2 regions of the Extibacter sp. GGCC_0201 genome follow, and region 1 is predicted to be linked to the other one. Evidence: riboswitches for the same ligand, from Rfam matches in the RefSeq annotation. Region 1 holds a riboswitch; the other holds the start of a gene.
The links. A riboswitch is a leader RNA that binds a small molecule or an ion and turns the genes downstream of it on or off. The one in region 1 is predicted to bind thiamine pyrophosphate.
Positions count from the first base shown of each region.

Region 2: another riboswitch for thiamine pyrophosphate. It lies ahead of thiT (energy-coupled thiamine transporter ThiT); the one in region 1 lies ahead of thiM (hydroxyethylthiazole kinase).

Region 1 is NZ_JABFCH010000002.1:199,804-216,005, forward strand. It holds gene HJV72_RS02285 (LytTR family DNA-binding domain-containing protein) at 1-221, shown strand, start outside; gene HJV72_RS02290 (LiaF transmembrane domain-containing protein) at 229-915, shown strand; gene HJV72_RS02295 (Crp/Fnr family transcriptional regulator) at 933-1,610, shown strand; gene rd (rubredoxin) at 1,613-1,774, opposite strand; gene HJV72_RS02305 (desulfoferrodoxin family protein) at 1,824-2,195, opposite strand; gene HJV72_RS02310 (hypothetical protein) at 2,424-2,933, shown strand; gene HJV72_RS02315 (helix-turn-helix domain-containing protein) at 2,948-3,160, shown strand; gene HJV72_RS02320 (cyclase family protein) at 3,272-3,913, shown strand; gene greA (transcription elongation factor GreA) at 4,033-4,536, shown strand; TPP riboswitch at 4,610-4,719, shown strand; gene thiM (hydroxyethylthiazole kinase) at 4,785-5,606, shown strand; gene thiE (thiamine phosphate synthase) at 5,593-6,234, shown strand; gene HJV72_RS02340 (HAD family hydrolase) at 6,231-6,893, shown strand; gene thiD (bifunctional hydroxymethylpyrimidine kinase/phosphomethylpyrimidine kinase) at 7,004-7,831, shown strand; gene cytX (putative hydroxymethylpyrimidine transporter CytX) at 7,831-9,030, shown strand; gene abc-f (ribosomal protection-like ABC-F family protein) at 9,343-10,821, shown strand; gene HJV72_RS02360 (hypothetical protein) at 10,982-11,395, shown strand; gene HJV72_RS02365 (MGMT family protein) at 11,415-11,735, shown strand; gene HJV72_RS02370 (response regulator transcription factor) at 11,842-12,516, shown strand; gene HJV72_RS02375 (sensor histidine kinase) at 12,504-13,766, shown strand; gene HJV72_RS02380 (ABC transporter ATP-binding protein) at 13,839-14,717, shown strand; gene HJV72_RS02385 (hypothetical protein) at 14,714-15,955, shown strand; gene HJV72_RS02390 (hypothetical protein) at 15,912-16,202, shown strand, end outside.
Region 2 is NZ_JABFCH010000007.1:42,142-58,343, forward strand. It holds gene HJV72_RS06475 (ABC transporter permease) at 1-787, opposite strand, end outside; gene HJV72_RS06480 (ABC transporter ATP-binding protein) at 784-1,464, opposite strand; gene HJV72_RS06485 (sensor histidine kinase) at 1,522-2,442, opposite strand; gene HJV72_RS06490 (response regulator transcription factor) at 2,482-3,162, opposite strand; gene tsf (translation elongation factor Ts) at 3,494-4,414, opposite strand; gene rpsB (30S ribosomal protein S2) at 4,464-5,213, opposite strand; gene HJV72_RS06505 (C40 family peptidase) at 5,430-6,665, opposite strand; gene HJV72_RS06510 (C40 family peptidase) at 6,810-7,898, opposite strand; gene HJV72_RS06515 (C40 family peptidase) at 8,138-9,223, opposite strand; gene HJV72_RS06520 (C40 family peptidase) at 9,252-10,334, opposite strand; gene HJV72_RS06525 (CPBP family intramembrane glutamic endopeptidase) at 10,555-11,496, opposite strand; TPP riboswitch at 11,677-11,782, shown strand; gene thiT (energy-coupled thiamine transporter ThiT) at 11,779-12,348, shown strand; gene HJV72_RS06535 (DUF3781 domain-containing protein) at 12,452-12,700, shown strand; gene HJV72_RS06540 (helix-turn-helix domain-containing protein) at 12,783-13,337, shown strand; gene HJV72_RS06545 (prolyl-tRNA synthetase associated domain-containing protein) at 13,354-13,845, shown strand; gene HJV72_RS06550 (ABC transporter permease) at 14,019-15,200, opposite strand; gene HJV72_RS06555 (ABC transporter ATP-binding protein) at 15,197-15,868, opposite strand; gene HJV72_RS06560 (HlyD family efflux transporter periplasmic adaptor subunit) at 15,890-16,202, opposite strand, start outside.

The DNA of each region.
Region 1 (16,202 bases):
TATACCGGACGAAATACAGGCTGTATGAGCTAGAAGAGATGCTGCCCGGTTATTTCATGAGAGTGTCCAAATCTACCATCCTGAACACGAGGAAGATCTATTCCATGACTAAGTCGCTCCCGGCTTCGTGCACGGTAGAATTTCAGGGAACACATAAGCAGGCATATGTTTCCAGGTATTACTACAAGCCACTAAAAGACCGATTAGAAGAAAAGAGGTAGACATATTATGAAAAAAGAACGAATATTCTGGGGATTATTTTTTATCGTAAGTGGTATTTTCCTGATTGTAAGCCGTATGGGCGTGCTCGGAGATATCGGAGTGTTCAGCCTTCTGCTCACTGTATTTTTTGCGGCTTGCCTCATAAAAAGCGTAGTCCACAGAAGCATAACAGGAGTATTGTTTTCCGTTGCGTTCCTCTGCATCATTTATGCGGGTCCGCTGGGCATAGAGTCCATAACTCCATGGCCGGTACTTGGAGCGGCACTCCTTGGAAGCATCGGATGCAGCTTCTTATATCATCCGAGGCGGAGCTATTATCATCACCACATAAGCGGCGAGGAATCTGTAGAGACAGTGGATTGTGCACAGATGGAGTTCTCCACGACATTTTCCGGGAGCATCAAATATGTTAATTCTGATGATTTCCAGAGCGCTGATCTTCACTGCGCGTTTGGCTCGCTTAAGGTGTACTTTGACAATGCTGTCATACAGAACGAAGAGGCAGTGCTTCATCTGGATGTATCATTTGCAGGTGTGGAACTATATGTTCCGAGGAACTGGACCGTCGTCAACAAAGTAAGTGCGGCTTTTGGAGGCATCGATGAGAAGAACAATAACCATTCCTCAGGCGGACCGGTCGTAAAGCTGACGGGAAAAGTGAGCTTTGGCGGTGTGGAAATCATATATGTATAAAAAAGAGGGATTAGACGATGAAAGTAGAAAAGCTCAGTCTGTTTCAGAATCTGACGGAGGATGAGATAAAGCGAAGTCTCATCTGCTCCAAAGCATATGTAAAGACGTATGGAAAAGATGAATATGTGTTCCGGCAGGAGGATACGCCGGAACACCTGTATTTTATCCTGTCGGGGGAAGTGGAGCTAGGGCAGGTAAATGCGCTTGGAAAGCAGAACTATGTGGATTTCGTAAGGGAAGGGCAGGGGTTCGGCGAAGTGGATCTCTTCCTGGAACATGAGAGCTATGCGTATTTTGCGGCGGCTAGAAGAGAGACGGAAGTGCTGGCGGTATCGAGACACTTCTTCTACAGTACGTGTGAGAAGAACTGTGCCCACCACAGCAAGATTATCTTCAACATGATGCGGCTGTTTGCCCAGGAGGCAGAGAAGAATACGAAGAAGATACATCTGCTTACGTGCGGGACGCTGAGACAGCGGATAGCATATTACATGACAGACTTAAGTGCAGGGCGGGAGAAGATGAGGCTTCCCATGAACAGAGAAGACCTTGCAGCATATCTAAACACTACAAGGCCTTCCCTGTCAAGAGAATTATCGTGGATGCAGGATAGAGGAATCCTTAAAATTACTGGAAGAAATCACGTCCAAATCTTAGATTTCAATCTGCTTCAGGACGAACTGGAAGGGATGTAAAGCTACTCTTCTACGATGAATACATCCTTTCCAAGTCCGCAGACCGGGCATACCCAGTCGTCCGGGATATCTTCAAATGCAGTTCCCGGCGCGATGCCGCCGTCCGGATCACCAACCTCCGGATCATATACATATCCACATGGTTCACATAAATACTTTTTCATTTCTATTACCTCCATATTATCTTTCTTATCATTGTTGTATAAAGAGGGCTTATGCCCCGGCTTTCCACAATCCGTGCAGATTGCAGTATTCATATGCAGCGACAAATTCGTCTCCGTCCTCCAGCGTGAAGACTGCTTTTGGCTCTTCACCTGGCATGAGCCTGCGGTACTGACCGCCCATCTTCGTCTCGATAAAGATGACGGTGATGGAATGCTCCTCCAGCATCGGATGTGAGACAGAGCCTATGGATACCTCGACACTGTTTCCGTTGACGTTTACGACAGGTACGTGCTTTTCCTGTGCCGCGTCCGTCGTGTTCGCAGTAAGTTCCTCGATTTGCGGCGCTTTATTCTGATCCCCAATCGCGACAAGTTCTAAAAATATATTGTGAGAGTTCTGGTCTTTGTAAAAATTTCCCATGTAAAAAACCTCCTTCATTTTATTTCATTTAGTTTATGTTCTTTCTGGTAATAGAATACATAAAAACAAAAATGATTTCCGTAACATTTGTTACAAAATCCGAAAGTTTTAAATTTCCGTAAAGCAAGGTAATAATTATAAATAAAAATTTAATGAATATCATTAAATAATGGTTGATATATATTAATTCATATGTTATTATTAGTGAAAAAGAAGGGGGTTAATCAGATGGAAGAAAAGAAAACGAAGATGGATGATGTAGAAAACGAAGAGCAATATTTTTCTCTCAAATTTCGTATTTTACTATATACGGCTCTTGTTTTAACAGGAATGTCGACACTAATGGGAATATTGATAATTCCCATGTTTTTGGAAGCTTTAATGGGTAAAGGAGGAATAAAGCTTGAGGAAGGAGCCTATAATGGATTCTACTGGCAGTTCGTATTTTGGTTATCGTTATCTTTATTCTTCTTTATGCTTATGAAGATAAAAAAAAGCAAGAAGCCATTTTCAGACAGGATGATCAGATGCTTTATGATGATAGGAATATTATTCGTGGCAGGTGCAGTTTTGTTCCCATTTTTTCCAAACTATGCAATGCCTAATTTTCTTCTGTTTTCTACCAAGGGTATATTTGTGGACGGGTGGCCGTTTATAGGTGGTATTGTGCTGATTCTCGTCAGCCAGATTATGAAATATGGTCTTAGATACCAGAAAGAAATCGATACGCTTATATAGCAGGAGGTAGAGGAATGGCGATAATATTACGGCTTGACCGGATGATGGCAGACCGCAAGATGTCATTGAACGAACTGTCAGTAAAGGTCGGCATATCTAATGTGAACCTGTCGAACCTTAAGACGGGAAAGGTAAAGGCGATACGGTTCTCTACGCTTGAGGCCATCTGTGATGTGCTGGACTGCCAGCCCGGCGACATATTGGAATATGAAAGGGATGAAAAATAATAAATCTTTAAGATTTAAGTCCCGCAATCTTAATAATAAGCTGGTAAAATATACCTGTTGGATTGTTGTTGCCCAACAGGCATATGTCATGCAGAAAGGAAGGGATAATCTGTGGAAATTATCGATCTTACCTATACGTTAGACAAAGATACTCCAGTGTGGCCAGGGACGCCGAAGCCAAGGCTCGGCAGCTTATGCGGCTACGGAAGCGACGGCTTCAGGGAGACGGCCCTGACGCTTACCTCACACACGGGCACCCATATGGATGCACCGGCCCATCTGTTCGCAAAGGGAAAGACGCTGGAACATTTTCCGACAGCCCAGTTCCTTGGCAAAGCAGCGGTCATAGACTGCACCGGAATCAAAGAGGGCGAGTATATCACATGTAAATACATAGAACCGGTGAGAGAGCTGGCGGATGCAGCTGATTTTCTGCTGTTCAGGACAGGATGGGAAGAGTTCTGGGGACAGGAGAAGTACATGAGACATTCTCCGGGACTGGAGGCCGATACGGCAAAGTATATTGCCAGGGCAGGTAAAAAAGGAGTAGGTATAGATACGATGAGCATCGATACGGCGGACGCCAGGGAGCTTCCCGCGCATAAGGTGCTTCTTGGGACGAACCAGATGGTAATCATAGAGAATCTCTGCAACCTGGGGAAACTTGGGGACGCTCTTGTAGACTTCATCGCCCTACCACTGAAGTATGAATGTGCAGACGGTGCGCCTGTGCGGGCGATAGCATATATTTGACACCTTATTGAACATTAGCAGTTCAATAAGTATGCCTGATTGAACAAAAATACTGGACAACTTTGAATCTTCGGCGATACAATGGTTAAGATGAACAGTGAGAAAGGCAGGAGATTCTTTTGAGAGAACAGTTGACAGAAGGTGACGTGCGCAAAATTAAAGAAGAGATAGAATACCGCAAGCTTGTCGTGCGCAAAAAAGAGCTGGAGGCCGTGAAAGAAGCCAGAGCCCAGGGGGATCTGAGCGAGAACTTCGAGTACAAGGCGGCAAAGCAGGACAAGAACCGGAACGAAAGCCGCATCAGGTATCTGGAGAGGATGCTGAAGACAGCGAAGATCGTCTCGGATACGTCCGGGGAGGATGAGGTCGGAATTAACAATACGGTGGAGCTGTACTTTGAAGAAGATGATGAGACGGAGACGTACCGGCTCGTCACAAGCGTACGCGGCAATTCTCTGGAGGGACGTATCAGCATAGAGTCGCCACTGGGGAAGGCGATACTGGGACACAAAGTGGGAGACCGGATCAGAGTGAAGACAAGTGGGGAAGATGGATACTACATCGTTGTCAGGTCTATTGATAAATCAACGGATGAGAGTGGTGATAAGATACGCAAGTTCTGATTTTTCGTCTGCATGTCCCATTCTACCGTTGCAAATTCTGGAAAACGTAGTATAATGAAGATTGTGAAAACAACATAGCAACAAGGGGGGCTCGCGGAAAGCGGGCTGAGAGTAAGCTGTCATTGCTTTGACCCGTAACCTGATTTGGATAATGCCAACGTAGGGATATAGCGTGAGTAATATTAACGGATATGTCAGACTTTGGCATATCCGTTTTTTCAATATTTATATCAAAGGAGGAAATAAAAATGCTGGGAATCTGTTTGGACGAAGTGAGAAGGCAAGGCACGCTTGTACATAACATCACGAACTATGTAACGGTCAACGATGTGGCGAACATGCTCCTTGCCTGCGGGGGGAGCCCGATTATGTCGGATGAGGAGAAAGACGTGGAAGATATCACTTCTATCTGCAATGGGCTGAATATCAATATCGGCACGCTAAACCGTCGGACGATAGAAGCGATGCTCCTTGCGGGAAAGAAGGCAAAAGGACTTGGGCACGCCGTGCTGCTCGACCCGGTAGGCGCCGGTGCGAGCCGGCTGCGTACAGAGACTGCACTAAAGCTGATGGAAGAGATAAGCTTTGACGTCATCCGGGGCAATATATCGGAGATTAAGACGTTAGCGTACGGAAGCGGCAGTACGAAAGGCGTGGATGCAGATGTGGCCGAAGCGGTGACAGAGGAGAACCTTGATGAGGCCGTTGCCTTTGTAAAGGCATTTGCAGCGAAAGCGGGATGCATTGCAGCCGTCACGGGAGCCATTGACCTTGTGAGCGACGGCTCAGACTGCTACGTGATACGGAACGGCCGTCCCGAGATGGGAAGGATTACAGGGACTGGATGCCAGCTGTCCGGCATGATGACTGCATTTGTCGCCGCCAATAAAGGGCAGGAGCTTAAGGCTGCCGCAGCTGCCGTGTGCGCCATGGGCCTCGCCGGAGAGATCGGGTGGAACTATATGCAGGAAGGCGAAGGGAATGCCACGTACCGGAATCGAATCATCGACGCGGTGTACAACATGGACGGAAAGACGCTGGAGCAAGGAGCGAAGTATGAAGTGCGATAAAAAGAGCCTGCTGCTATACGCAGTGACGGACAGAAGGTGGCTCGGAGCGGACACGCTGTCCGGACAGGTAGAAGAGGCGATCAAAGGCGGCGTGACGTTCGTCCAGCTGAGGGAAAAGAATCTGGATGAGGGCCGGTTCCTCCGGGAGGCAAAGGAACTGCAGCAGCTTTGCAGGAGATACGGCGTTCCGTTCGTCATCAACGACAATGTGGAGATAGCAGCCGCGATAGGTGCAGATGGTGTGCATGTGGGGCAGAGCGATATGGAGGCAGGGGATGTCCGGGACAGGCTCGGACCGGATAAGATTATCGGTGTATCTGCTCAGACGGTAGAACAGGCGCTGCTTGCCGAGGCGCGGGGGGCAGATTACCTTGGCGTGGGAGCCGTGTTTTCTACCGGTTCCAAAGCAGATGCCGTGGAGGTGAGCCAGGACACGCTCAAGGATATCTGCAGAGCGGTAAAGATTCCGGTCATCGCCATAGGCGGAATCAATCAGGATAATATAGGCAGTCTTGCAGGCAGCGGAATCTGCGGCGTCGCGGTCATCAGCGCGATATTCGGCGCAGGGGATATCGAAGAGGCGGCCAGGGAGCTGAAAGCTGCGGCCGGGAAAATGGTGGGAGCATGATCAAGGGAGCCATATTTGATATAGACGGGACGCTTCTCGATTCGATGCCTGTGTGGGACGAAGCGGGGGAGCGTTATCTGAAGTCCATAGGCCTTGCCGCAGAGTACGGGCTTGGAGAGAAGATGTTCTCCATGACGATGGAGGAAGGAGCACGATACCTGAAGGAGACATACCGGATTTCGGACAGCACCGCCGGTATTGTGGACGGAATCAATCGGCAGATTGAGGAGTTCTACCTGTATGAGGCAGAGATTAAGACCGGGGCGGAAGAGTATCTTGACAGGCTTGCGGAAAAGTCCGTACGGCTTACGGCGGCCACATCCAGCGACCGGTATCTTGTGGAGGCGGCCTTCGTCCGTCTCGGGATTGACAGATACTTTGATGAAGTATTCACCTGCTCCGAAGCAGGGGCAGGAAAAGATAAGCCGACAATATACCTAAAGGCGGCTTCCTGCATGGGCACGAAGCCGGAAGAGACGCTCGTATTTGAAGATGCATTGCATGCGATTGAAACATCCGTGGCATCAGGCTTTATAACTGTTGGGATATACGACGCCTCAAGCGAAGGACAGCAGGAAGAAATCTGCCGTAGGGCGCAGCTGTACCTGAAGGCATTCGGTGATTTCGATACATTTTGGAAATCAGCATCAGCATGTTGATTTGAAGCGGCTGATTGGGGGCACCACCTTCCGCCGCTATATAAAATTAATGCTAGTAACACACCCTCAGCTGACGCGAGGAGATATTACGAAGAAAAGAGGAAGAAAAAATGAGAACAGCATTAACAATCGCTGGAAGTGATTCCAGCGGAGGCGCCGGCATCCAGGCAGACATTAAGACGATGACCGCAAATGGCGTATACGCCATGAGCGCGATAACCGCACTTACTGCACAGAACACGACCGGCGTGACAGGGATTATGGAAGTAACTCCGCAATTTTTAGAAGAACAGCTCGATGACATATTTACCGATATCCGTCCAGATGCGGTAAAGATAGGTATGGTATCGGCGGGCCCGCTTATTAAAGTGATTGCCTCTGTGCTGAAGAAGTATGAGGCAAAGCATGTGGTAGTGGATCCGGTCATGGTGGCGACGAGCGGTTCCAGGCTCATCAGCGACGATGCCATCGAAGTGCTCAAGGTATCGCTTCTTCCGCTGGCGGAAGTGCTGACGCCGAATATTCCGGAGGTGGAGGTCCTGTCGGGAATGCGTGTAAGGACAGAAGAGGATATGGCGTCTGCCGCAGAGTACATCGGCAGAACCTACCACTGTGCCGTGCTCTGTAAAGGAGGGCATCAGCTCAATGATGCCAACGACCTGCTGTACCGGGACGGTGAATGCCTCTGGTTCCGGGGGAGGCACATTGACAATCCGAACACCCATGGGACCGGCTGCACGCTTTCAAGCGCCATCGCCTCGAACCTCGCGAAGGGATATGGCATGGAGGCTGCTGTGGAGCGGGCGAAGGCGTATATCTCAGGAGCGTTGTCCGCCATGCTGGACCTTGGGAAAGGAAGCGGGCCGATGAACCATGCGTTTGACCTGGAGAGCGAGTTCATCGGGGGCACAGATGAGGACAAGGGGGTATGGCTGTAATGGAAAAGAGACGTACTTCTATCTTTGAAAACGGTTTGATCTGGTTTGGCGCGGGCGTTTCCATTGCGGAGATCCTTACGGGCACCTATCTGGCGCCCCTCGGGTTCAGGAAAGGTCTGGCGGCCATTATCCTTGGCCATATCATCGGATGCACGATGCTCTTTTTTGCCGGGCTTATCGGTGCAAAGACGAGGAAGAGCGCCATGGAGACGGTTAAGATGAGCTTCGGACAGAAGGGCAGCCTGCTGTTCTCCGTATTGAATGTACTGCAGCTTACCGGCTGGACCGCTATCATGATATATGACGGAGCACTGGCGGCAGACGGGGTGCTGAATACGGGCGCGTGGATATGGTGCCTCGTCATTGGTGCCCTTATTCTGCTGTGGATTGCCATCGGCATTACGAATCTCGGGAAGATCAATACGGTAGCCATGGCGGCGCTGTTCGTGCTGACGCTTATCCTGAGCAAGGTCATATTCTTCGGTGGGGCACATGCGGGAATCATCTCAGGTGAAGGGATGACGTTCGGCGCGGCCGTGGAGCTGTCCGTAGCCATGCCGCTGTCCTGGCTGCCGCTGATCAGCGATTATACGAGAGAGGCCAAAACGCCGGTGAAGGCGACTGCCGTAAGTGCTGTAGTCTACGGTATTATCAGCTGCTGGATGTACGTGATTGGCATGGGCGCGGCCTTGTACACAGGCGAGTATGACATCGCCCAGATCATGCTGAAGGCAGGCCTTGGCATCGCCGCGCTTCTGATTGTCATCTTCTCCACGGTAACGACGACGTTCCTGGATGCCTACTCTGCAGGAGTATCCAGCGAGTCTATCATGCCCAAGCTGAACGGAAAGCATATAGCCGCTGTTGTAACGGTCATCGGAACCGCGGCGGCCATCCTGTTTCCCATGGATAATATTACGGACTTCCTTTACCTCATAGGGTCTGTATTTGCACCGATGATAGCGATTCAGATAGCAGATTTCTTCCTGCTGAAGAGGGACAGCAGCAAGAGACAGGCAGATATTGTCAGCCTGGTCGTCTGGCTGGCCGGATTTATCGCTTACCGCATACTTATGAACATCGACATGCCGGTAGGAAATACGCTGCCTTGTATGGCGATAACGATGATACTGTCAATCGTGGCAGAGAAGATAGCAAAGAGGGATACGAATGCACAGTCACTGTCCACGACGGATTGACTTGGCACGATGTATCTGCTATAATCATAAAAGATTGTGACAGATGGGAGATGAAAGGATGCATTCAACTTACTGCTAATGATGTATTTGCATAGGAAAGGCTGTCAGACGATATACGTATATCGTTTCTCTTTGTTATGCGCAGAGCAGGAAAGTGGAAGCATCCATCCGTCTATATAATATACTGGTATCTTCCGGCTTGATGGCCGGGGGATTGAGCTGCGTATAGAAGGCTGTGGGAATGTACTTTCCTGCAGCTTTTTCTATTAGACGCAATTGGATTGATCAGGCCTTTTAAGAGGAGGTATGTATATGTCGATGATTAACGTGACAGACTTAAGCTTTGCTTATGAAAGCAGCTATGACAGTATATTTGAACATGTGTCTTTCCAGATAGACACGGACTGGAAACTTGGATTTGTCGGGCGGAACGGCCGCGGCAAGACGACGTTTTTGCATCTTCTGCTTGGAAAATATGAATATGAAGGAACGATATCAGCCAGCGTGGAATTTGAATATTTTCCTTACGAAGTAGAGGACCCGGAGCGCCTGACGATTGATATCGTACAGGAGAGGAATCCCCACATACAGCTCTGGGAGATTATGAGGGAGCTGAATCTGATGGAGGTGGCGGACGATGTGCTGTATCGGGAGTTTAAAACGCTCAGCCATGGTGAACGGACGAAGGTGCTGCTGGCCGCACTGTTTCTCGGGGACAATCGGTTTCTGCTCATAGACGAGCCGACCAATCATCTTGACAACAGAGCGAGAGAAGCGGTGGCCAGATACCTGAACCGCAAAAGAGGCTATATACTCGTGTCCCACGACCGGCACTTTCTCGATGCCTGTACCGACCATATATTATCGATTAACAAGATGAATATCGAGGTGCAGAAAGGCAATTTCAGCACATGGTATGCAGGCAAAGAAGCGAGAGACCGGATGGAGGCAGAGCAGAACGAGAAGCTGAAGGCAGAGATAAAGCGGCTTTCAAAAGCCGCAAAGCAGACCGAGAGCTGGTCCGGCAAGGTAGAGAAGTCCAAAAGGGGGCAGCGTGTGGCCGGACTTCGCCCCGACCGCGGCGCCATCGGCCATAAAGCGGCAAAGATGATGAAGCGGTCCAAGGTGCTGGAGAAGAGACAGCATTCGGCGCTGGAAGAGAAGTCGAAGCTCCTGAAGAACATCGATTCGGCGGAGAGGCTGAAGCTATATCCGCTCCGGTACCATACAGACCGGCTGGCGGAACTTAGAGAGGTATCAGTCCGCTATGGGGAGAAAGAAGTGTGCGGCGGCGTTTCCTTTGAAATACGCCGTGGGGACAGGATCTGCCTGTCCGGGAGGAACGGCTGCGGCAAGTCCAGCATCTTAAAGCTTCTGCTCGGTGAAGATATCGCTTATGATGGGGATGTACAGGTGGGCAGCAGCCTTAAGATATCCTATGTACCCCAGGATGCTTCTTTCCTCACAGGAAGCCTTGATGAGCTGGCCTGTGAGTATGGAATAGACGAGAGCCTGTTTAAAGCGATGCTGCGTAAGCTGGATCTTGAGAGAATCCAGTTTGAAAAGGATGTATCCGACTACAGCGCCGGACAGAAGAAGAAGGTGCTGCTCGCGAAGAGCCTCTGCGAACAGGCGCACCTGTATATATGGGATGAACCGCTTAATTATATCGATGTGCTGTCCCGTATACAGGTGGAAGAGCTTATCCTGGAAGCCGGACCGGCGATGGTATTTGTAGAGCACGATGAGGCATTCAGGGAAAAGATTGCCACGAAGATCTGTACATTCTGATGATAGGAATATTGTCGTAAAAGGCTTGGCAGAAAGAGAAAAGTGGTATAGTATTTTATTAGCGGCAGCCTCCGCAAAGCGTATAAGAGTCACGCCGTCTGCCCATACTACTGTTAAAAAGTGGAAAGGCGGATGTACGCAGATGAATGGAAATGCAGAAATGTTAAATTATGTTTACCAGAATACGCAGATGGGGATCGAATCTTTAAAGCAGCTGCTTGAGATCGTGGAGAATGAAGGCTTCAGAAAATGCCTGGAGAAGCAGCTTAGCGGCTATCAGGACATCAACACAAAGGCTAAGAAGATGCTGAATGAGAACGGTTATGACGAGAAAGGCATTCCGGGCATGGAGAAATTTACTTCCTACCTGATGATCAACATGAAGACGCTGATAGACAAATCGTCATCTCATATTGCAGATATGCTCATCAAGGGAAGCAACATGGGCATCGTGGAGGCGACGAAACAGCTTCATCAATATGAAGGGGAAGCGGAGAAGGATATCATATCTCTTATGAAAGAGCTTCAGAAGATGGAAGAGCATAATCTGGAAGAGCTGAAAAAATATCTATAGCATACGGAAGTGAGATAAATTGAAAGAAAAGAACATTTTTGAGAAGATCTACGATGTGGTCGCCCAGATACCGGAAGGGACCGTAGCTTCTTACGGACAGATAGCAGAGCTTGCAGGGAACCGTCGGTGGGCAAGGGTGGTCGGATACGCACTGCATATCGTCCCGGACTCGGCAGGCCTGCCGTGCCACCGGGTCGTGACGAAGGATGGCCGTGTATCGGACGCATTCTTGTCAGGCGGCGTCAACCGGCAGGTCGAACTGCTTGAAAAGGAAGGCGTTGGGATTGCCGGAGGCAGGGTGGACATGGAGAGATACCAGTGGAAGAAATGCGTATTCTGAGAAACGTGTAGAGAATTTATAGTGATTTCTGTGTTATAATTACCCGGAGCCGGATGTTTTAAAAAATGGTTCCGGGTATTTGACTATGGAAAAGGCGGCAGGGATTATGGGATACAAGATACTGATTGCTGATGATGAGCCAGGCATCATACAGCTGTTGAAAGATTATTTTGAAATACAGGGCTATGAAGTAATAGAAGCAAGGAACGGAGTAGAGGTTATGGAAAAGCTGTCACGCAGGCCGGATATCATACTGCTGGATGTCAGCATGCCGGGAATCGACGGCTTTGAAGTGTGCAGAAGGATACGTGCACATGTATCATGCCCTATTCTTTTTTTGACCGCAAAAGTGGAGGAGCAAGACAGAATCAATGGCTTAAGGCTTGGCGGAGACGACTATATTATGAAGCCTTTCGCCATCGAGGAGCTCGGTGCCAGGGTGGAGGCACATCTTAGAAGAGAAGAGCGCAAGCGTGTCAATGGATCCGTTCTGCTGGCCGACAGGCTGGCAGTACATTATAGCGAACGCAGCGTCTATTATGACAGCATTCCAATCAGCTTTACGAAGATGGAGTTTGATATCGTAGAGATTATGTCTATGAATCCGGGACAGGTATTCAGCAAGGACCAGCTGTATGAGAAGACGAGGGGCTATGACGGAACCGGCGACAGCAGCATAGTCACGGAACATATCCGGCGTATCCGCTCAAAACTGGCGGAGTATACGGAGCAGCCATATATTGAGACCGTGTGGGGAGTGGGATATAAATGGATTGGATAGAGGAAAAGGCAGACAAGCTCAAGACATGGATACGCAATCTTTCGTTCAGAAAAGCGATGCTTGCCTATATTACGGCGGCGGCGCTTGCTGCGGCCGTACTGTCTTTTGCCACGATGACGGTCTGCTACCGTTTTGAAAGCATGATATGGAACGAGTATGCACAGATGATGCAGGAAGAGAGCATGAATGACGGACCACTGTGGCCGGACTGGTCCATAGCGGCCGGATGGCACGCATGGGCGGACAGCTTCGACGGTTTCCAAGATCATGACAGGCTGCTCATGCAGCTGCTGGACACCCTGCGTGTCTGGTGTCCGCTTATATATGGATTCGCAGGTACGGTGGCGGCCGTATTCCTCTTCTACCGGAACCGTCTGAGGCGGCCATTCGCCATATTAAACGATGGGGCCGAGGCCATACGTCAGAATAATCTGGACATCCATATACACTATGACAGCGAGGATGAGATGGGGCAGCTCTGCCGTTCTTTTGACGGCATGCGGGAGGTGCTTGTCCATAACAAAGAAGAGCTCTGGCAGATGATTGAGAGCCAGAAGAAGCTCAATGCTGCGTTTGCCCATGATCTGAGGACGCCGCTTACGGTGCTGAAGGGATATTCGGGTTTCCTTGCAAGATATATACCGGAAGGGAAAGTGAGCGAACAGAAGATGCTGGATACGCTGGAACTCATGACTTCCCATCTGGACAGGCTGGAGCAGTTCAGCAGGACGATGAAGGGTATACGAAGCATGGAAGAACGGCCCGTAAACATCGAGGAGACAAGTGTCGCGTATATATGTGCAGAGATTGGCGAGATTATTTTTGCATTGAATCAGATAAAAGATATTGAGATCAGCTTCGAGTGTGAGGAAGGGGCACAAGCCGTAAGAAAGATATATGCAGATAAGAATATAGTGGCAGAAGTATTTGAAAATCTGCTGTCCAACGCGATACGGTATGCGTTACATAAGATTAACGTGTCAATGGAATATACCGGCGCGGATGGGGAGCTTCTGCTGACCGTGTCGGATGACGGGCCTGGTTTCTCGGAGGAGGACCTTAAGAAGGCGCTGCTGCCTTACTACAGAGCACACGGTAAGGACGAGGAGCATTTTGGAATAGGGCTTCATATCTGCACGCTGCTGTGTGAGAAGCACAGCGGAACCTTGAGCATCGCAAACAGCATCTCCGGCGGGGCCGTAGTCACGGCTTCTTTTAATTGTCTTTATAATGTATATAGAGAATCTTAATTCTTTATAGGGAAAATGTAGAGATTTCCTGTTTATGATAAGAGCATCAAAGACAGAGAAAGGGTGCGCTATATGAATACAGAGATTAAGATACGCCATCTGAACCAGTTTTACGGTCAGAAGCAGGCGTTAAAAGACGTCAATCTGACGATTGGAAGGGGGATGTTCGGGCTCCTTGGCAGAAACGGCGCCGGGAAGACTACGCTCATGAAGGTGCTGGCAACGCTGCTTCCAAAGTCGGAGGGAAAGATAAGCATCTGCGGGGTGCCGGTAGAGAGCGCGGCCAGAATCCGCAGCATGACAGGGTATCTCCCCCAGGAATTCTCCATGTATCCGAATATGACAGTATATGAAGCGATGGATTACCTCGGGGTCCTCTCAGGATTGAGCAAGGGGGAACGCAAAAACAGGATACCAGGGCTGCTTGACAAGGTGAACCTGCTGGACGACCGGAAGAAAAAGGTGAAGGCACTGTCGGGCGGAATGAAGCGGCGTCTTGGAATCGCCCAGGCGATTCTCCACAATCCGCAAGTCCTGATCGTAGATGAGCCGACAGCAGGGCTGGATCCGGAAGAAAGGGTACGCTTCCGAAATCTGCTCTGTGAGATTGCGGAGGAGAGGATCGTCATTCTGTCAACACATATCGTAGGTGATATCGAGGCCACGTGCGAGCAGATCGCGGTGCTGAATGAAGGAGAGATTCTATACCATGGGTCTGTGGCTGAACTGACGGCCATGGCGGAAGGGAAGGTATATTCTGCCGAAATCAGCAGAAAAGAACTGTCTGAACTTAAGAAAAAGTATATCGTTACAAGCATGCTGACACGTGGCAATAACGTTATGGTCCGTTTTCTGGCGGACAGGACTCCGTTTACATCCGCCCACCGTGTCGAGGCAGGAGTGGAAGATGCATATATGTATCTGATGCGCGGCGAGAGGGGGGAGGAATGATGTTCTGGACATTATTTGCCAAAGAGTGCCGCCAGACGGTAAGAAGCCTGATCTACTGGCTTACGGTCATCATTCTGTCATTATTCTTTTTCTCCCAGCTTGGAGATATCCAGATTACGGGCAAGCCTGTAAAGGGGCAGGAGGATTATGGGGTCAAATACAGCGATGACGAACAGATAATTATGGAAAATACGCTAGGCAGGCTGGCAGAAGAGTATTACAGAGAAACATACAGTACGTATCCAATCGGATTCCACAAGTCTGTAAAGCCCAATGAGGAAGACAACAGAAGAATCGGGGAAATATTAGAAGAGACAACAGGAATCAAGGATATGAAGGTAATCGAGGACTTGATGGCAGAGCACTATAATACAGGCGGCGTCATCATGACCGGCATGCCTGTCCAACCCGCCAAGGGGCTGTCTTATGAGCATTTTCAGAAGCTGATGCAGGAAGTGGATGACATACTGGGCGGAGGCTCCAGCTACGCCAAAGATATGCTGAAATCCAATGCCATGGTCGCGATGACGTATGAGGACGCCATGGAGGAATATGATACGCTGGTTGAAAAGGACCGGCTGACAGGTGGCTATGCCCGGCTCTTCTGTGATTATATGGGCATCATGCTGTCCATACTTCCGGTCTTCCTGGCGGTGACACGAGGCTTGAGGGACCGACGGGCCAAGATGCAGGAACTGATAGCCGTGAGGAAAGCTTCTTCGGCAGCCATTATCGTAAGCCGCTATCTGGCGATGGTGGTTATGATTATGGTTCCAGTGCTTGTACTGTCATGCTTCCCGCTGGCTGAAGGCATCCGATATGCTTCAGAGGCGGGGATATCCATCGACTATCTTGCGTTTGCCAAATATAGCTTTGGGTGGCTGCTTCCTTCCATCATGACAGCGTCGGCAGTCGGGCTCGTCCTGACCGTACTGACAGATACGGCGCTCGGGGTGCTCGTGCAGGGAATCTGGTGGTTCATATCCATCTTCAGCAGCATGTCAGGCATGGGCGGCGGAATGTATGGATGGAACCTGGTCCCGAGGCATAATACGGTGGGCAACTACAGCGGCTTTCATGACAACTTCGGGCAGTTTGCGGCAAACCGTACTCTGTATGCGGTGATATCCATAACACTTGTCGCTGTCACCATATGGATCTATGCAAAGAAAAGAAGGGGGAAGATGGATATACATGGAAAGATATCTGCAAATCGGAAAAGTAAATCTAAAGCATAACATACTGCCGCATCTGCTTGTGACCGCTGCCATCCTCTGCCTGTCCCCGCTCGTGCTCGGCGTCTCTAACCTTGAGGCGCCGGATACGGCCAAGGTGCTGGAGATGTATGTGGCGCTGACAGGCATCATACTTCTGACTCCGGTATTTCTCCCGGAGCAGAATAAGGACCTGCGGGATCTGGTGTACTCCAAATACGTGAAGGCATCATCGATATACCTCGTGCGCATCCTGGAGGCTGTCCTGGCT
Region 2 (16,202 bases), on a different contig from region 1:
CAGCAGCATAGTTGTACGTATTGCCCCCTGTAAACCTCTGAGACGTGCTGTCCATCTTGATGTCTTCATAGAGTCTTTCTTCCGTCCTCCGCCCATCCATGCTGTCTTTCTGCCGGATAAGAAGGGAATCTGGCTTTCCGATACTGCCGCCCCACTCCTTCAGCTTTTCTTCTGATATGTATCCCTTTGCCATATGTGAGGACGGTTCCACATAATCTTCGTACCAGCCGCACAGGGTAAATGTCTCCTCTTCTGTCCGAAACAGCCCTATCTCTACCGTAAGCCGGACTTTCATCCCCTTCTTGGGCTCACGGATGCCGAGATGTTCCAGTGCCCGAAGCGGCAGCATAAGATCTTGCCTGCCCTTCGGATAGCCCCCGCTTATACCTGTATATGCAGGCCGTTCCATCACTTCCCAAGCCGTCTTGTCCAGACATGTCATCTCACAGAGAGGGGTGCTGTCCGGTTCTTCATATGCATATCCGGGGGTACTGCTTCTCCCCACTTCCTTTATGTAGCTTAAGCTCTTTGTCTTTTCATACTGTCCCTTCGTCGGATCTTCCAGATATGTGGCAGCCGCCGTACCGTCCTGCCGCACCGACTTCAGGTATTCTGCCTGGATCTTTCCGCGGGAGACGCCGAACACCATGCAGAGCGTCACGATTCCGAGCACTACCGCGCCGAATAGGATCCGGTTCCTGCCTCTGCCTGCCTTCCCGATCTTCCTTGACAGCATACGTATGACCTGGCTATTTGTATTGGGAACATGACCGCTGCTTCGTCTCATGGCTGTTCCTCCTGTCCCCATATCTTTCCGTCTTCGATACGGACGATCCGGTCCGCCATCTGGGCCACTTCTTCTTCATGGGTGACGATAATGAGTGTCTGGTGGAACTGCCTGGCACATGTCTGAAAGAGTCCGATGACTTCCATGCTTGTCCTGGAATCCAGATTGCCGGTCGGCTCATCAGCCAGGATGATTGCAGGCTTGACGGAGAGCGCCCTCGCGATTGCCGCCCTCTGTTGCTGACCGCCGGAGAGTGTCTCCGGCATCTCGTAAAGCTTCTCCTTCAGCTTCAGCACTTCGGCAATATGGTCTATATACGCTTCGTCCACAGGCATCCCGTCCAACCTAAGCGGCAGGAGGATATTCTCGTACACGTCCAATACCGGCACGAGATTGTACTGCTGGAATACAAATCCGATATTTCTTCTGCGGAAGATGGTACGTTCTTCCCTGTCCATATCCCTCAAGCTGTTCTCTCTGATCCACACCCCGCCTGCCGTCGGCTCGTCCAGCCCGCCCATCATATTCAGAAGGGTGCTCTTCCCGCTGCCGGAGCTGCCGACGATAGCCAGGAACTCCCCTTCCTCAACCGTAAGGCTCACTCCGTCGAGCGCACGTACCTCGTTCGCCCCATTTGTATAATACTTCCTGAGGCCTGCTGCCTTCACCATCTCCATATGCTGTCTCCTCCTCTTAAATACTGCTGTATATAAGTGCCAGTATAGAGGATAAATCTAACAAAGTTCTAACAACTGCATCTCTACTTTTACCCCCGGATCCATCCTGACTATCCTCATGAACCCTCCATGGCGTGCTACGATCTCTTTTGCGAGGTACAGGCCGATGCCATAGCCTTCCTCGGACGTGACCCGGCTACCCCGGTAGAAACGCTGGAACACCTTGTTTTCTTCGCCTTTTGCTATGCCGATTCCGTAGTCCCGGACCTGGATGCTGCAGAACATCTCATTCTTTACCGCCGAGACTTCCACCACTCCTTTGGCCCTGCTGTACTTTACAGCATTGTCCAGTACATTGAGCAAGGCTTCGCCGAGCCAGCCGGCGTCATGGGGACATTGTATCTTCTCCGGGACTGCCGCCTCGACAGTGACTCCTCTTTCTTGTGCCTTCCGTCCTATCTGCCCCAGAGCCCCGGATATCGTGGCGGACAGATCCGTCTCCTCCTTCCTGACCTGTATGATGTGGTGCTCCAGGCGGGACATCTTGATAAAGCTCTCCACGAGAAAATGCAGTTTCTGTTCTGCACATCTTACTGCCTCCAGATACTCCTTTGCATCTTCCTCTTCTATGCTTTCTTCCTGCAGAAATTCCAGATAGGTTTCCATATTCGTAAGAGGCGTACGCATCTGATGGGCAATCTCCGTAATCAGCTGCTGTATCTGCGCGCGGCTTCTCTCCACCTCTTCCTGCCTGCCCATCGCCATCCTCTGGATTCTGGACAGCGTATGCTCGATATGAGCATAGAGCGTCTCCTCACAGGCTGACACTCCTGTAACCTCTGTTCCATTCAATATGTCGGCAGCCAGCTCTGCTATCTCTTTGAGCTCCTTCTCCCGCTGTCTCCTCTGCCTGTAGTACGCCGTGCCAAACCCGGCACACAGCCCGCCAAGACCGGCTCCAATCAGTCCCATCCACATATGCATCCCGCCTGTCCCTTTCCTTTGTACTTTGCTCTGTCATTCGCCAAACCTGTACCCCATGCCGAATACATTCTCTATGTACTTCTCCTGTCGTTCTTTTGATTCAATCTTCTTTCTCAGCCGGTTCACCGTGACACTGACCGTATTCTCACCGACAAACTGTCCGTCGATGTCCCAGACATGCTCCAGCACACTGTCCTTCGTCAGGACCTGTCCCGTATTCTCCATCATAAATTCCAGAAGGCGGTACTCCTTTGGCGTGAGATGGACTTCCTCTTCTCCAACCCAGACCTTCTTCTTACCCGGATGCAGCCTTAATCCGCGGCAGGAAAGCACCCTCTCCTGTCCGCCGGACCGCCGCGTCACCGCCTCAATTCGTCTGATGAGCACTTTCATCGGAAACGGCTTCACCACATAATCATCCGCACCTGCGTCAAAGGCCGCCAGCATATCCTTCTCTTCATCCCTTGCCGTCAGGAAGATGGCCGGTACTTTCCTTCCCTTTGAAATGTCTTTGAAAAGTCCTATCCCGCTGCCGTCCGGCAGGCCGATATCCAGTATGAGCAGTGCTGTCCTTTCGTCCGCCGCGACCGCTCTGGCCTCCTTACAGGTATAAGCCTGCAGCGTCTCATATCCTTCTTTTTTCAAGGCAATGTCCAGCGCCTTGTTCAGCAGCCTGTCATCTTCTATGATTCCTATCGTCATTACCCTTTGCATCTCCCCTCTTCTTATGCTTCAGCATTTGATTTGAGCTACATCTGTCATTATTTAAATCATCTAACTCTTGCTTTGTTTTGCGTACGATTTCTCAAAACATCCTATTTCTTAATTAAATACATTTTATCATAACTTATTAGATATTTCGCTATGAATTTAAGATATCCAAACTCGGTTCATCTGCACCAAACCAAAGCTTATCTCGACTCTGCTTCGCTTCATTTCGCTATATGTGCGCTGCACGGTAAACATACAAAAGAAGAGCCGATTGCAAATTTACTTGCATCGACTCTTCTTTTATGTGTCTGTCGCGCTTATACTAGATACTTAATTACTGACCCATCTGTGCCGCTACTTCAGCCGCAAAGTCTTCGTTCTTCTTCTCAAGACCTTCTCCGGTCTCAAAACGGATGAATCTTTTCACTGACATATTGGCGCCAGCCTCTTTTGCCACCTTCTCTACATACTTGGCAACCGTCAGGTCGCTGTCCTGTACGTATACCTGGTCCAGCAGGCAGATTTCTTTCATCTCCTTGTTGAGACGTCCGATGATCATCTTCTCGATAATGTTGTCCGGCTTGTCAGGATTCTCTACTTTAGCCTGGGCAAGCAGAATCTCTTTTTCATGGTCGATATATTCCTGTGACACTTCATCACGTGACGTGTACTTCGGAGACATTGCAGCAACCTGCATAGCCACGTTCTTCAGGCATGTTCTGATATCGTCGTTGACAACATCTGTATCGGCTTCTACAAGAACACCGATACGGCCGCCACCATGGATGTAAGATACGACACAGCCGTCCGTCACTACTTTTTCAAATCTTCTGATGTTCAGATTTTCGCCGATAACAGAGATTTTTTCTGTGAGGGCATCTTTCACCGTCTTAGATGTATCTTCCTTCCATGCCTCAGCCATGAACGCGTCCATATCAGCCGCGTCCGTGCCCACTGCCTGTTCTGTCACTGCTTTGACGAATCCCTGGAACTCGGCATTCTTTGCCACGAAGTCCGTCTCGGAGTTCACCTCTACGATTGCCGCCGTCTTATCGTCTTTTACTTCGGCCATGACAAGGCCTTCTGCTGCGATACGTCCAGCCTTCTTCTCTGCTTTGGCCTGTCCGTTCTTCCTCAGGTATTCTACCGCTTCATCCATATTGCCGTCTGTCTCGTTAAGAGCCTTTTTGCAGTCCATCATTCCCGCGCCTGTCATCTCTCTTAACTCTTTTACCATACTAGCTGTAATTGCCATCTTATCGTCCTCCATCTACATTATAGTCAGGAAGTTCCCTTCCTTTGAATTAGTTTGCTTCTGCTGATTCCTCGTAAGCGTCTTCGCCTTCTACGTATTCTTCTTCGTATCCGGTTGCTCCCTGGTTAGCTTCGATAACAGCATCTGCCATCTTGGAAACGATTAATTTAACTGCACGGATAGCATCATCATTTCCTGGAATCACATAATCCAGCTCTTCCGGGTCACAGTTCGTATCAGCGATTCCGATAAGCGGAATGCCAAGCGTATGTGCTTCCTGTACGCAGATTCTTTCTTTCTTAGGGTCGACTACAAAGATTGCATCCGGTGCTTTCTTCATCTCTTTGATACCGCCAAGGTTCTTCTCAAGCTTCTCCCATTCTTTCTTCAGCTGGATAACTTCTTTCTTAGGCAGCACATCAAAAGTACCGTCTTCTGACATTCTTTCGATTTCTTTCAAGCGGTTGATTCTGCTCTTGATCGTCTTGAAGTTCGTGAGCATGCCACCGAGCCATCTTTCATTTACATAAAACATTCCACAACGTTCAGATTCAGTCTTGATAGCGTCCTGCGCCTGCTTTTTCGTACCTACGAACAGGATGGATCCGCCTTCTGCTGCGATATCAGAGATTGCCTGGTAAGCTTCGTCTACCTTGCCTACAGACTTCTGTAAATCGATAATATAGATACCGTTTCTCTCTGTGTAGATGTATGGAGCCATCTTAGGGTTCCATCTTCTTGTCTGATGTCCGAAGTGGACACCTGCTTCTAAAAGTTGTTTCATTGATATAACACTCATGTCTTTTCCTCCATTTGGTTTTCATTCTTCCGCATATTTCTTTTCTGTAAGACCGTCTCCTCTGAGCTTAGGCACCGATACAGACAACCATATGCGTGTTTTTTTGCGACTGTTGTATATTACCACAAAAAGCCTGTAAATGCAAGGGTTTTCTTGCATTTACAGGCTTGATTCTACATTTTCTGAAGATATGGATTTCCGTCCTGCTCTTCCTGATTACCAGTAACGTCTGACCCCGAGTACGGTCCTGTAGTTCGCAGGGCTGCTGATCTTGATTCCACCGGCCGGATACGGCTTGCTGTTAGATGCGTGGACGATCTGGTTGCCCCCTATGTATATCGCCACATGGTCGCTGTACACGATGACATCACCTGGAAGTATATTCGAATATGCTACTGCCTTCCCTCCGGCGAGCTGTCCCCATGAATCCCTCGGTGTCGAAATGCCGAACAGCTTGTGTACGGACTGTACGAAGCCGGAACAGTCGGCTCCGTTTGTCAGGCTCGTGCCGCCATAGACATAAGGATTGCCTACATATGTACACGCTTTTGACGCAATCTGCTGTCCGAGAGATGCATTGCTCGGCTTATTCGTACTGTTGCCGCCGTTATTGTTGGACGGCTTGTTCGTATTGCTGTTGTTATTCGAGGGCTTGCTGGTGTTATTGTTGTTTGAAGGTTTGCTCGTATTATCGTTCGTATTGCCGGACGGCTTCGACATTCCGCCGTTATTCGTATCTCCCCCGGATGATGGCTTGCTGCTGCCTGGCGCTTCATCCGTTCCGCCGTTATCGATGGAAGCGGTCATGTTTTCCGTGTCTTGCGTCAGCGCTCCGAGCTGCTCCGCTGCTTCTTCCTTCGCCGCGGCCAGCTGTGTATCAAAGTCAGCTATCTGGCTTCTCATCTCGGACAAGGTCCCTTCCAGATTCGTCTGCTGGCTGCTCAGGTCTTCTGCCATAGCCTCCATCTCAGCCTCGCCGGATTCCAGTTCCTCTTTCAGTGACGCGACCTCATTTTTCGTCTCCACATATTCTTTGAGCATCTTTCTGTCGTAGGTATGTACTTTCTGCACGTACTCCGCCTTATTGACCAGATCGGAATAGCTCTTGGCGGATACGACCGTCTCAAGAAAGCTCGTATCGCCCTGTTCATACATGTACTGTATACGAAGCTTCATCGCCTCATACTGTTCCTGCTCTTTTTCGCTGGCCTCCTTATAGTCGCTCTCCGCCTGCGCGATACGCTCTTTCTGCCCGGCCATATCCTGCTTCAAGGCGTCAAATTGTACCAGAAGGCTGACCAGTCTGGCATTGACATCCGCAGCCTGGGCTTCCACTGCCTGCTTCTGCCCCTCCAGATTATCAACGCTGTCAGGTGCTGCCATTACAGGAGCTGCAACTAAAGAACTCATCACTAAAGTAGTGATGAGTGCCTGTCCGAATCGTTTTTTCATATTCTCACCCATCCTTATTAATCATTGTGCGGCAGAAATCTCTATCTCCTGTCGCTTTCTCTCATACGCCCCCGCATATCTAAGGTCAGAATACTACATTTTACTATTTTTTTCAATATATTTACAGAAATTGCCAGCTTTTTCCTACCAATATCTTGCATAACCGACTGCTCTTACGTTGCTGACCATGATATTGGTTCCGGTCTGCTGCGCCTCGATCATCTTGCCGTTGCCGATATAGACGCCTACATGCCCGGGCTTCCAGGCGATATCTCCCGGCTGTGGATTGGATACTTTCTTTCCGGCCGCATACTGCGCCTCAGAATTTCTCGGAATCGAGATTCCCGCGACACGGTGCGCATACTGGACGAGGCCTGAACAATCCAGTCCTACTCCCGGTGTCGTTCCTCCCCACTTATACGGAACGCCGAGCTGTGAATAAGCAGCGCTGACTATCGCCTGTGCGACCGCTGTATCTCCCTGTCCCTGATAGGATGGCTGTGACGTGGATGGCTTGCTTACGCCGCCTCCGGTGCTTCCTGGGCCTGCGTCTCCTGACGGCGTCTGTGCCGTCTCCTGCTGCCGTGCCTGCTGCTGTCTTGCCTCTTCCTCTTTCCTGCGTTCTTCGGCAGCCTTTTCAACCGCGGCCTGTATCTCGCCGTCGAGGTTGGCAATCTCTGCCTGCTTGCTCTCGAGTGTCGCGTCAAGACTGTCCTTGTCCGACTCGAACTGCTGCTGCATATCTTCCATGCTGGCCATCTCTTCCTCCAGCGTATCCTTAAGGTCAGCTACTTTCTGCTTCGTCTCCACATAAGCTGTCAGCATCTGCCGGTCATATGTATGTACATTCTGGACATATTCCGCCTTGTTTACAAGGTCTGAAAAGTTCTTAGCGGATACAAGCGTCTCTACAAAGCTTGTGTCTCCTTCTTCATACATGAACTTGATGCGGAGCTTCATGTCTTCATATTGTTCTTCTTCCTGCTTCTGGGCTTCCTTTAAATCATCTTCCGCCTTTGTAATTTCTTCACCCTTTTCTATCAGATCACTTTCCAGCTGGCTGATCTTCGACACAAGTTGTGTCAGTTCCTCCTGAAGGGAACCGACTTCACTTTCAGCCGCCGCTTTATTCTTCTTCAAATCGTCCACCGTAGGTTCAGCAAATACCGGCGTCGCTACGAGCGCGCTCGCCACGGACGCTACGATGACAGCCTGGGTCAGTCTATTCTTCATTATTTCACCTTTCCTGTTATTATACTTTTTTAGTGCTGATATTCCATATGGTAAAACCGTTGCACTTCTGGTGTCATTCGGGATATACCTGTCTAAAATTTCATATATACACGTAAAGGATACTATATATCGTTTCTTAATTCAACATTTTTCTGTAAAATGTGACAGGTAAATTATAGTACAGGTGATAGTTCTGGTATCAAAAAACGGACCGGTCGAACCGGTCCGCTGCTGCTTTACTAGAAAATTCTTCTGACACATTTGATAGGCCTGTATGTAGCGCTGCTGATCTTGATTCCGCCTTCTGGATAAGGTGCAGAATTTGATGCATGCACAATGCTGCCCCCACCGATGTAGATGCCGACATGGCCGCCGTAGAAAATCAAGTCTCCGGGCTGAGCCTCTGAGTAGCTCACCGCTCTGCCACAGGCCTCCTGCGCGGCATCGTTATGCGGTAGTGATACACCGAACGCTGCATATACTGCCATCGTAAAACCAGAACAGTCTGCTCCGTTCGTCAGGCTGCTTCCGCCATATACATATTTGTTGCCCACGAACTGGCACGCATAGTTGGCAACCGCTGAACCGCTGCCGCCGGATGGCGGTGCATAAGGTTTGTCATCGTTGCCGCCGTCGTTCCCTGAACCGCCTTGCTCTGTACCGCCTGCATCCGCATCATTCTGTCCTGCGCCGCCTGCTTCTCCCGCTGCCTGCTGCTCTTCCACCGCTGCCGCCAGCGCATCCTGAATGCTCTGATCCAGCTGTGCAATCTGAGACTGCTTGGAAGAAATCGTACTGCTTAAAGATACCTTCTCTTCCTGCAACGCAGCCTGCTTGGACTGCATATTCTCAACTTCTGTGTCCAGACTGTTCTTCAATGTCTCAACTTTTTCTTTCGTCTTAATATATTCTTCGAGTTTTTGCTTATCATAACTGTGCACATTCTGCACGTATTCCGCTTTGTTGACCAAATCGGAAAAGCTCTTTGCAGATAATAGTGTCTCTACAACGCTGCCGTCCCCTTCTTCATACATATACTGGATACGGAGCTTCATATCGCTGTACTGCTGGCGCTCCTGATAGGCCGCCTCTTCCAGCTCTTCGTTTGTCTTCACAACCGCTTCCGTCTTTTCCTGCAGCTCAGCTTCCAGTGACGTAATCTTCTCCAACGTCGCTGACAATTCGCTCTGAAGGGTATTGACCTCGCTCTCGGCTGCCGCCTTGCTGCTCTCCAGATCGTCTACCGACGGTTCTGCAAACACCGGCGTTACAACCAGCGCCCCCGCCAATAATGAAATAGTACACACTTTACACAGTTTCCTCATAAGTCTCTCCTTAGTCTAAGTATTCCCCTTACCAGTAACGTCTGTACCATGGTGAACCATATACATTCGCTACCCTAACTACATCCCCTGTGTGTGGTGCATGAATCATCTGTCCATTTCCTATATATATGCCGATATGGGTTCCGTAACATACCAGGTCTCCCGGCTGTGGGCTGCTGACAGCTTTTCCGCCGCCTCCCTGCACCTGCGATGTACGTCCGATACTGATTCCCGCTACTCTGTGGCAATATTGCGTAAGGCCTGAACAGTCAAGGCCTACTCCCGGTGTCGTGCCTCCCCATACATATGGCACCCCGAGCTGGCTGTACGCCGCGCTGACTATCGCCTGCGCTGTAGCGGTATTGCCTGTTCCGGTATAGTCGATACCGGAGGAGCTGCCTCCGCCGTTTCCACTGCCGGAACCGCCGCCTGTACCGGTACCGCCGCCTCCGTTATTGTCTGCCGCAGCCGCCTGGCGTTCCGCCTCCTGCTGTCTGGCCGCCTCTGCTGCCGCAGCTTCTGCCGCCGCCTGTATCTGCGTATCAAAATCTGCGATTTCTGACTTTTTCGTCTCAATCGTCGTGTTTAATTCATCTTCTTTACTTTCATACTCAGACTGCATACCCTCCAGGTTCGACTTTTCTTCCTCCAGAGTCGTCTTTAAATCCGCAATCTTTTTCTTTGTATCTACATATTCCTGAAGCTTGTCACGGTCATAGTCATGTACGTTCTGTACATATTCGGCTTTATTGACCAAGTCTCCGAAATCTTCCGATGTTACGATTGCCTCTACCGCGCTCGTATTACCTTCTTCATACATGAACTGGATACGGAGCTTCATGTCTTCATACTGCTGCTTTTCAAGTTCTTCTGCTTCCTTCAGGTCCTCTTCTGCCTTTGTGATTTCCTCCCCTTTGGCAATCAAGTCTTCCTCCAGCTGCCCGAGCTTGTTCAACAGATCTGTCAGCTGGCTCTGCAATGAACTGACTTGTTCTTCCGCTGCCTTCTTGTTCGCCTTCAGGTCATCTACCGACGGTTCTGCAAACACAGGCATCACAATCAAAGAACTGGTCAGCACTACCGTCACCAATGTAGCTTTCCATCTCTTCATAAATAATCATCCTTTTTACTTATTTTTAACTCCCTCATTCGTCTAACATAGACATAGTACCCCTACATCTAGGAATGATTATACCTTATATTGCCAAATTTTGCAATAAAATTTAATAATTTCGTAACAATTATCTTCATAGAATAATAAGGTCCGCTTCTACAATATATTCATTTCCAGCTGCTTCTGCCATTATCGTGCATTAAAAAAATCTGGCAGCTTATATAGCCGCCAGGTTCTCATTTTCACCCGGTTTGTTTGGGTAATCCGGTCTTTCTTCAATTCTTTGTATGAAGACGAACATCGTTGCCGCTACTGCCGCACATACGACTGTGACGATACCTATCCTCATGATATCCGCTGCCAGCCAGTCAAGCAGCTCATATTTCGTTGCCAGCACCGAGAATATGTTCATGACTACATGGGCAGCCACAGGCGCTTTTATGGAACCATATTTTTCATAAATATATGCCAGCATCAGACCGAGCACGAAGCTGTAGATCATCTGCACGAGGTTCACATGCAGTATCGCGAACACGACAGAGGAGTATATGGCTGACTGCATATATCCCGCCCCGGCCCTCAGGCGTTTGAACATAAGCCCCCGGAATACGAGTTCCTCACATACCGGCACCAGAATTCCAAGACAGATGATCTGAATCAGAAGAGGCGGCGTATACAGTATCTCCATCGTCTCCTCGTAAGTACCGCTTATGGCGGATACCCCGCTGATTGCAATCAGGTTGTTGAGGCCCCAGCACATCGCCACCGACATCAGAAGCACTGCCCCGTATTTCCATATAGGCGCCTTCTTGTTCGGAAGGATTCCTGACACCCGCTCCTTCACTCTGTCCTTGTGGAAAAGGATAAGCATGACAGGTATAGTGATGAATGCCGCTATCCCTTCGATAGCCGTCTGCCATTTCATAAGCTCCTCAAGTATGGCATTATACAGGTTCATCATCTGCTCCTGATTCTCCATCGCTTTCATAGCCGCGTCATAATGCGCTGACATATATAAGAAAGAACATACCATAGCACCGGCCATCATCGTGGCGAATGCGATTCCCCACTTGATGAGCAGCGGCCCCCACAGACGCATGAACCGCCTTCCGCCGCTCTCAACAGGCATCGGCGGTGTTCCATTTTGCTGCTGTTCCATAATAAACCTCACTTTCTTTCAATTACTCTCTCTATTCTACTTCTCATCAACGCAACATGCAATTAAAAAAGTATAAATTCTTTGAAACAATTCAAAGGGGTCAGACCCCTATGGCCATAGGGGTCTGACCCCTTCCGTACAACCCCCGTACTTGACACATCTGTATTTTCTGACTATTATAGTAGTTGAACGGGGCGCCGATATGGCTGAGATGGGCATGATTGTGTCCAGACCCTTATAACTTGATCCGGGTAATGCCGGCGTAAGGAAGGAGAATTTAATATGTCAAAATCAAGTATCAAGACCGGCACTTCTTCAAGTGCCGTCACTAAGAAACTCGTGTTTTCTGCAGTTGGAATCGCTCTTGCTATGGTGACTTCTTACATTAAAGTGTGGGAGATGCCTATGGGAGGTTCCGTCACTTTATTATCCATGTTGTTCATCTGTCTTATAGGATATTGGTATGGTCCGAAGTACGGTATACTGGCCGGGGCTGCCTATGGTATACTTCAGTTTGTCGTAGATCCGTACATGCTCTCGATTCCTCAGGTGGCGCTCGATTATCCGCTTGCTTTCGGAGCGCTCGGTTTGTCCGGTTTTTTTTCTGACAGGAAATATGGTCTGCAGACGGGTTATATCGTGGGCGTCCTCGGCAGGTTCATCTGCTCTCTTCTCTCCGGTGTTATATTTTTTGCATCTTATACGCCGGACGGAATGAATCCGTGGGCTTATTCCGCACTCTACCAGGGGTCATACCTTGGCGCCGAAGCTGTGATTACTCTTGTCATCCTAACGCTGCCGCCAGTCACGAAAGCGCTGAAACATGTCAAGGTGCAGACAGTCATCCAATAGGTATGAGACGCCGCAAAACAGTTCAGAATCTTCTGTTTTGCGGCATTTTTTTATAATAAATCTTATAATATCATTATCAAATATCACGGAGGTAATATAATAAATGGATAGGAATCATGAATTGCTCCTTCATCTTGACCGTCTACGTACGACGGAGCTAGGTGTCTTACGTATCAAGAAAAATCTTTCTCTGGACACGGATTACGTGGTTGACTGGTGCAAAGAGAAGCTGAAGCAGCCCGGCGCCTCTGCCACAAGAAAGGGGAAAAACTGGTATGCCCACTTTGACGGCTGTATCCTAACAATCAATGCTGACAGCTACACAATCATAACCGCACATAAGGAAAAGTAGCAGAACCTGTCTTTACTTTCTTCCCGGTTTGCAATATAATAGAAAAAAATTCTATATACCGGAATATGGGGAGGGAAAACATTTGGATGATTTAAATAAGCTGATAGCCGATAATTTAAAGGAAATTCGCAAATCCAAGGCATTGAGCCTGGAACAGGCGTCTTCCCTCACCTCCATCAGCAAAAGCATGCTGAGCCAGCTGGAGAGAGGTGAAGTAAACCCGACGATATCCACGGTTTACAAGCTTTCTCTTGGCCTGAAGGTGCCCGTAACGGCATTTACCGCGCCAAAGCCGACCCCGTTTTCAAGAACAAGTAAAAAAGAAGTCGCGCCTCTTATCAGCGATGACGGCCGTTACCGTCTGTATCCGGTCTTCAGCTTCCGGGACGGCCAGGATTTTGAAATCTTTGATTTTGAATTCGATGAAGGCGGACAGATGGCGGGCAACAGGCAGATGGCAGGCACGCGTGAGTTCATCACCGTATACAGCGGACAGCTGACGCTTGTGTTCAAGGACATGGAATATGTGCTGGAAGCCGGCGATTCCGCCGCATACAATGCCTTTGACGACTACATCTATAAGAATACAGGAAAAGGGATGGTTACTGCATGCATCGTCGTGCACTATCCGAATTAAGAAAGGAGAAAGAGACATGGACAATCAAAAGCAACGCGTATATGACGCACTGGACAAGCTGAAAATCAAGTATGAAGTAGTGGAACATGAGCCGGTACACACGATGGAGGATATGGACCGCCTCGGGCTTCCCGCCAAAGGAACGCTCTGTAAAAATCTGTTCCTGCGCGACGCCAAAGGTAAACGGCACTTTCTCGTGACATGTGATGAGAAAAAGACGGTTGACCTGAAATCACTCGGCCGTGCGCTCGGTGCGGGCAACTTAAGCTTTGCCTCAGAAGAACGGCTGGAGCAGTATCTGGGCCTTAAGCAGGGCAGCGTCTCTCCGTTCGGGCTCATGAACGACGCTGACCATGCGGTGGAATTCTTCATCGACAAGGACCTCGGACGCTGCAAGAGCCTTGGCATCCATCCGCTGGAGAACACGGCGACCGTGTTCCTGTCCTTCAAGGACCTGGACAAGTTTCTCTGGGATTTGGATGTAGATGTCATGAAAATCAAATTATAGCCATGTATGATACAAGGGACAGACTGGCCACTTTCAGCTCATCTGTCCCTTTCTTATACCGTATCAATGATATAATCATACAACCAGTCTTCCTGCATTTACGAGCACTTCTCCTCACGTTCCTCCGGCATTGCCAGTCTCACATATGTCCCCGACACACGCCCGACGGCGGCCTACCCGACATACCTGAGCGCCTCGATCGGCTGTTTTTTGGCGGCCTTATTCGCCGGATATATGCCAAAGATAATACCGATTCCCATGGAAAATGCAATTGATATCCATACCACGCCCAGTCTCAACGTGTAATTCATATCTTCTCCGCCCACACCTGATATAATCTGGAGCGTAACCCAGGACAGAAAAATTCCAGCCGCGCATCCCATCAGGCTGATCATGAGCGCCTCGATAAGAAACTGAAGCATGATGGTACCCTTCCCCGCCCCGATTGCCTTGCGGATTCCAATTTCCCGCGTGCGTTCTGTCACGGATACAAGCATGATGTTCATGATGCCGATGCCCCCCACGAGCAGGGAAATGGCCGCGATGCCCCCGAGCAGAAGCGCCAGCGTGCTTGTGACGCTTTCCATGGCTTCCATGACCGCAGACTGATTGATGACCGTAAAGGCGTCCTCATCCTGGTTGAACCGTTCCAACAAGGCCGTCGTCAGGGCGCTCTGTGCATCGTCGAGCGTCTCTTTGCTTGCAGCGGACGCGCAGAATGTCGTCACATCGGACGATACGTCATCCATAAGACGGATGAGGGACGTGTACGGAATATAGGCCTCATTATTTTCCGTTGTGCTGGAATCACTGTCCTTTGCAGCCAGCACGCCGATAATCTGATACTCCGTCCCATTCAGCTTTATCGCCTCGCCGATTACATCCATCCGCCCCATCACCTCTTTGGCAAGACCGGCATTGATGACCGCCACATTCGTATGGTTTTCCACATCTATATTCTTGATAAACCGGCCCGCATACAATTCCATCCCCTGGATGTCATAATAAGCGCTAGTCGTCCCATAAAGGGACGCGCTTTCCTCGGAATAGGAACTGGCCGCAGTCACACTGCTCTGCGCAACCGGCGCGGTTGCCTCGATCTCCTCATCTTCGGCCAGTTCGGATACATCCGCCAGCTTCAGCGGCCTGCCCTTGTCATCCTGCACCGTGACCGTCAGCAGATTGCTCCCGATACTGGATATCTGGTCCGTCACAGATTCTGTCGTCCCGCTTACGAGCGACACGAGCACGACAAGAGACATGACCCCGATGATGATGCCGAGCATGGTCAGAAAGGAGCGCATCTTGTTCGAGGCAATTGATTTCCATGCCATTTTTACAGCCTGCACTATCATGCTTCTACCTCCTTTACCTGGCCGTCCAGTATATGGATGCTCCTTTTTGCCTGCCTGGCTACGGAGTCGTCGTGGGTGATGAGCACAATCGTATTCCCCTGTCCGTGCAGCTCGTGGAACAGGTTCATAATCTCGTCTCCTGTCTTGGAATCCAGGTTTCCCGTCGGCTCATCGGCCAGAAAAAGGGACGGACACGTCGCAATCGCCCTCGCGATAGCAACCCTCTGCTGCTGTCCTCCTGACAGTTCATTCGGTCTGTGGGCTCCCCTTCCTTCCAGCCGTACCTTTGATAGGGCTTCCGTTACCCGCTCCTTTCTCTCGTTTTTCGGCACCCCCTGGTAAATCAGGGGCAGTTCTATATTTTCTGCTGCTGTCATGGTTCCAATCAGGTTGAAGCTCTGAAAGATAAACCCTATCTTCTTATTTCGTATCCGGGCCAGCTCCGACTCGGAATACGCTTCGATAGCCTGGCCGTCCAGCGTATACGTCCCCTCGTCTGCCATATCAAGGCATCCGATGATGTTCATCATCGTAGACTTCCCGCTCCCGGAGGGACCGACTATGCTGACGAACTCTCCTTCCTCTATCTGCATGCTCGCACGGTCGAGGGCGCGTACCTCCACCCCGCCGATCCGGTATATCTTGGATACATCATGAAATGTAATCATCTCTGTCCCCCTTCGCTCCCTTTACTGTTCATCCCCGTTGCCCGGCCCGTCCTGGGGCATGCTTCCCCAGTCCGGCATCTCGCCGTCTGGCATCTGTCCGCCATCCGGCATACTGCCGCCATCGGGCATCATCATGTCCTGACCGCCTATCACGCCGCCGGATTCTTCCGTACCGGTGCTGCCCGCTCTCAGATAATACACGGTATCTCCCTCGCTCAGCCCGCTTACGATCTCCACCTGGCTTCCATCGGACAGTCCGGTCTCTACTTCAACCTCATCCGTCAGATTTCCTTCCCCATCCTTTCCTGTATATACGAAAGCGCTGTCCCCTTTT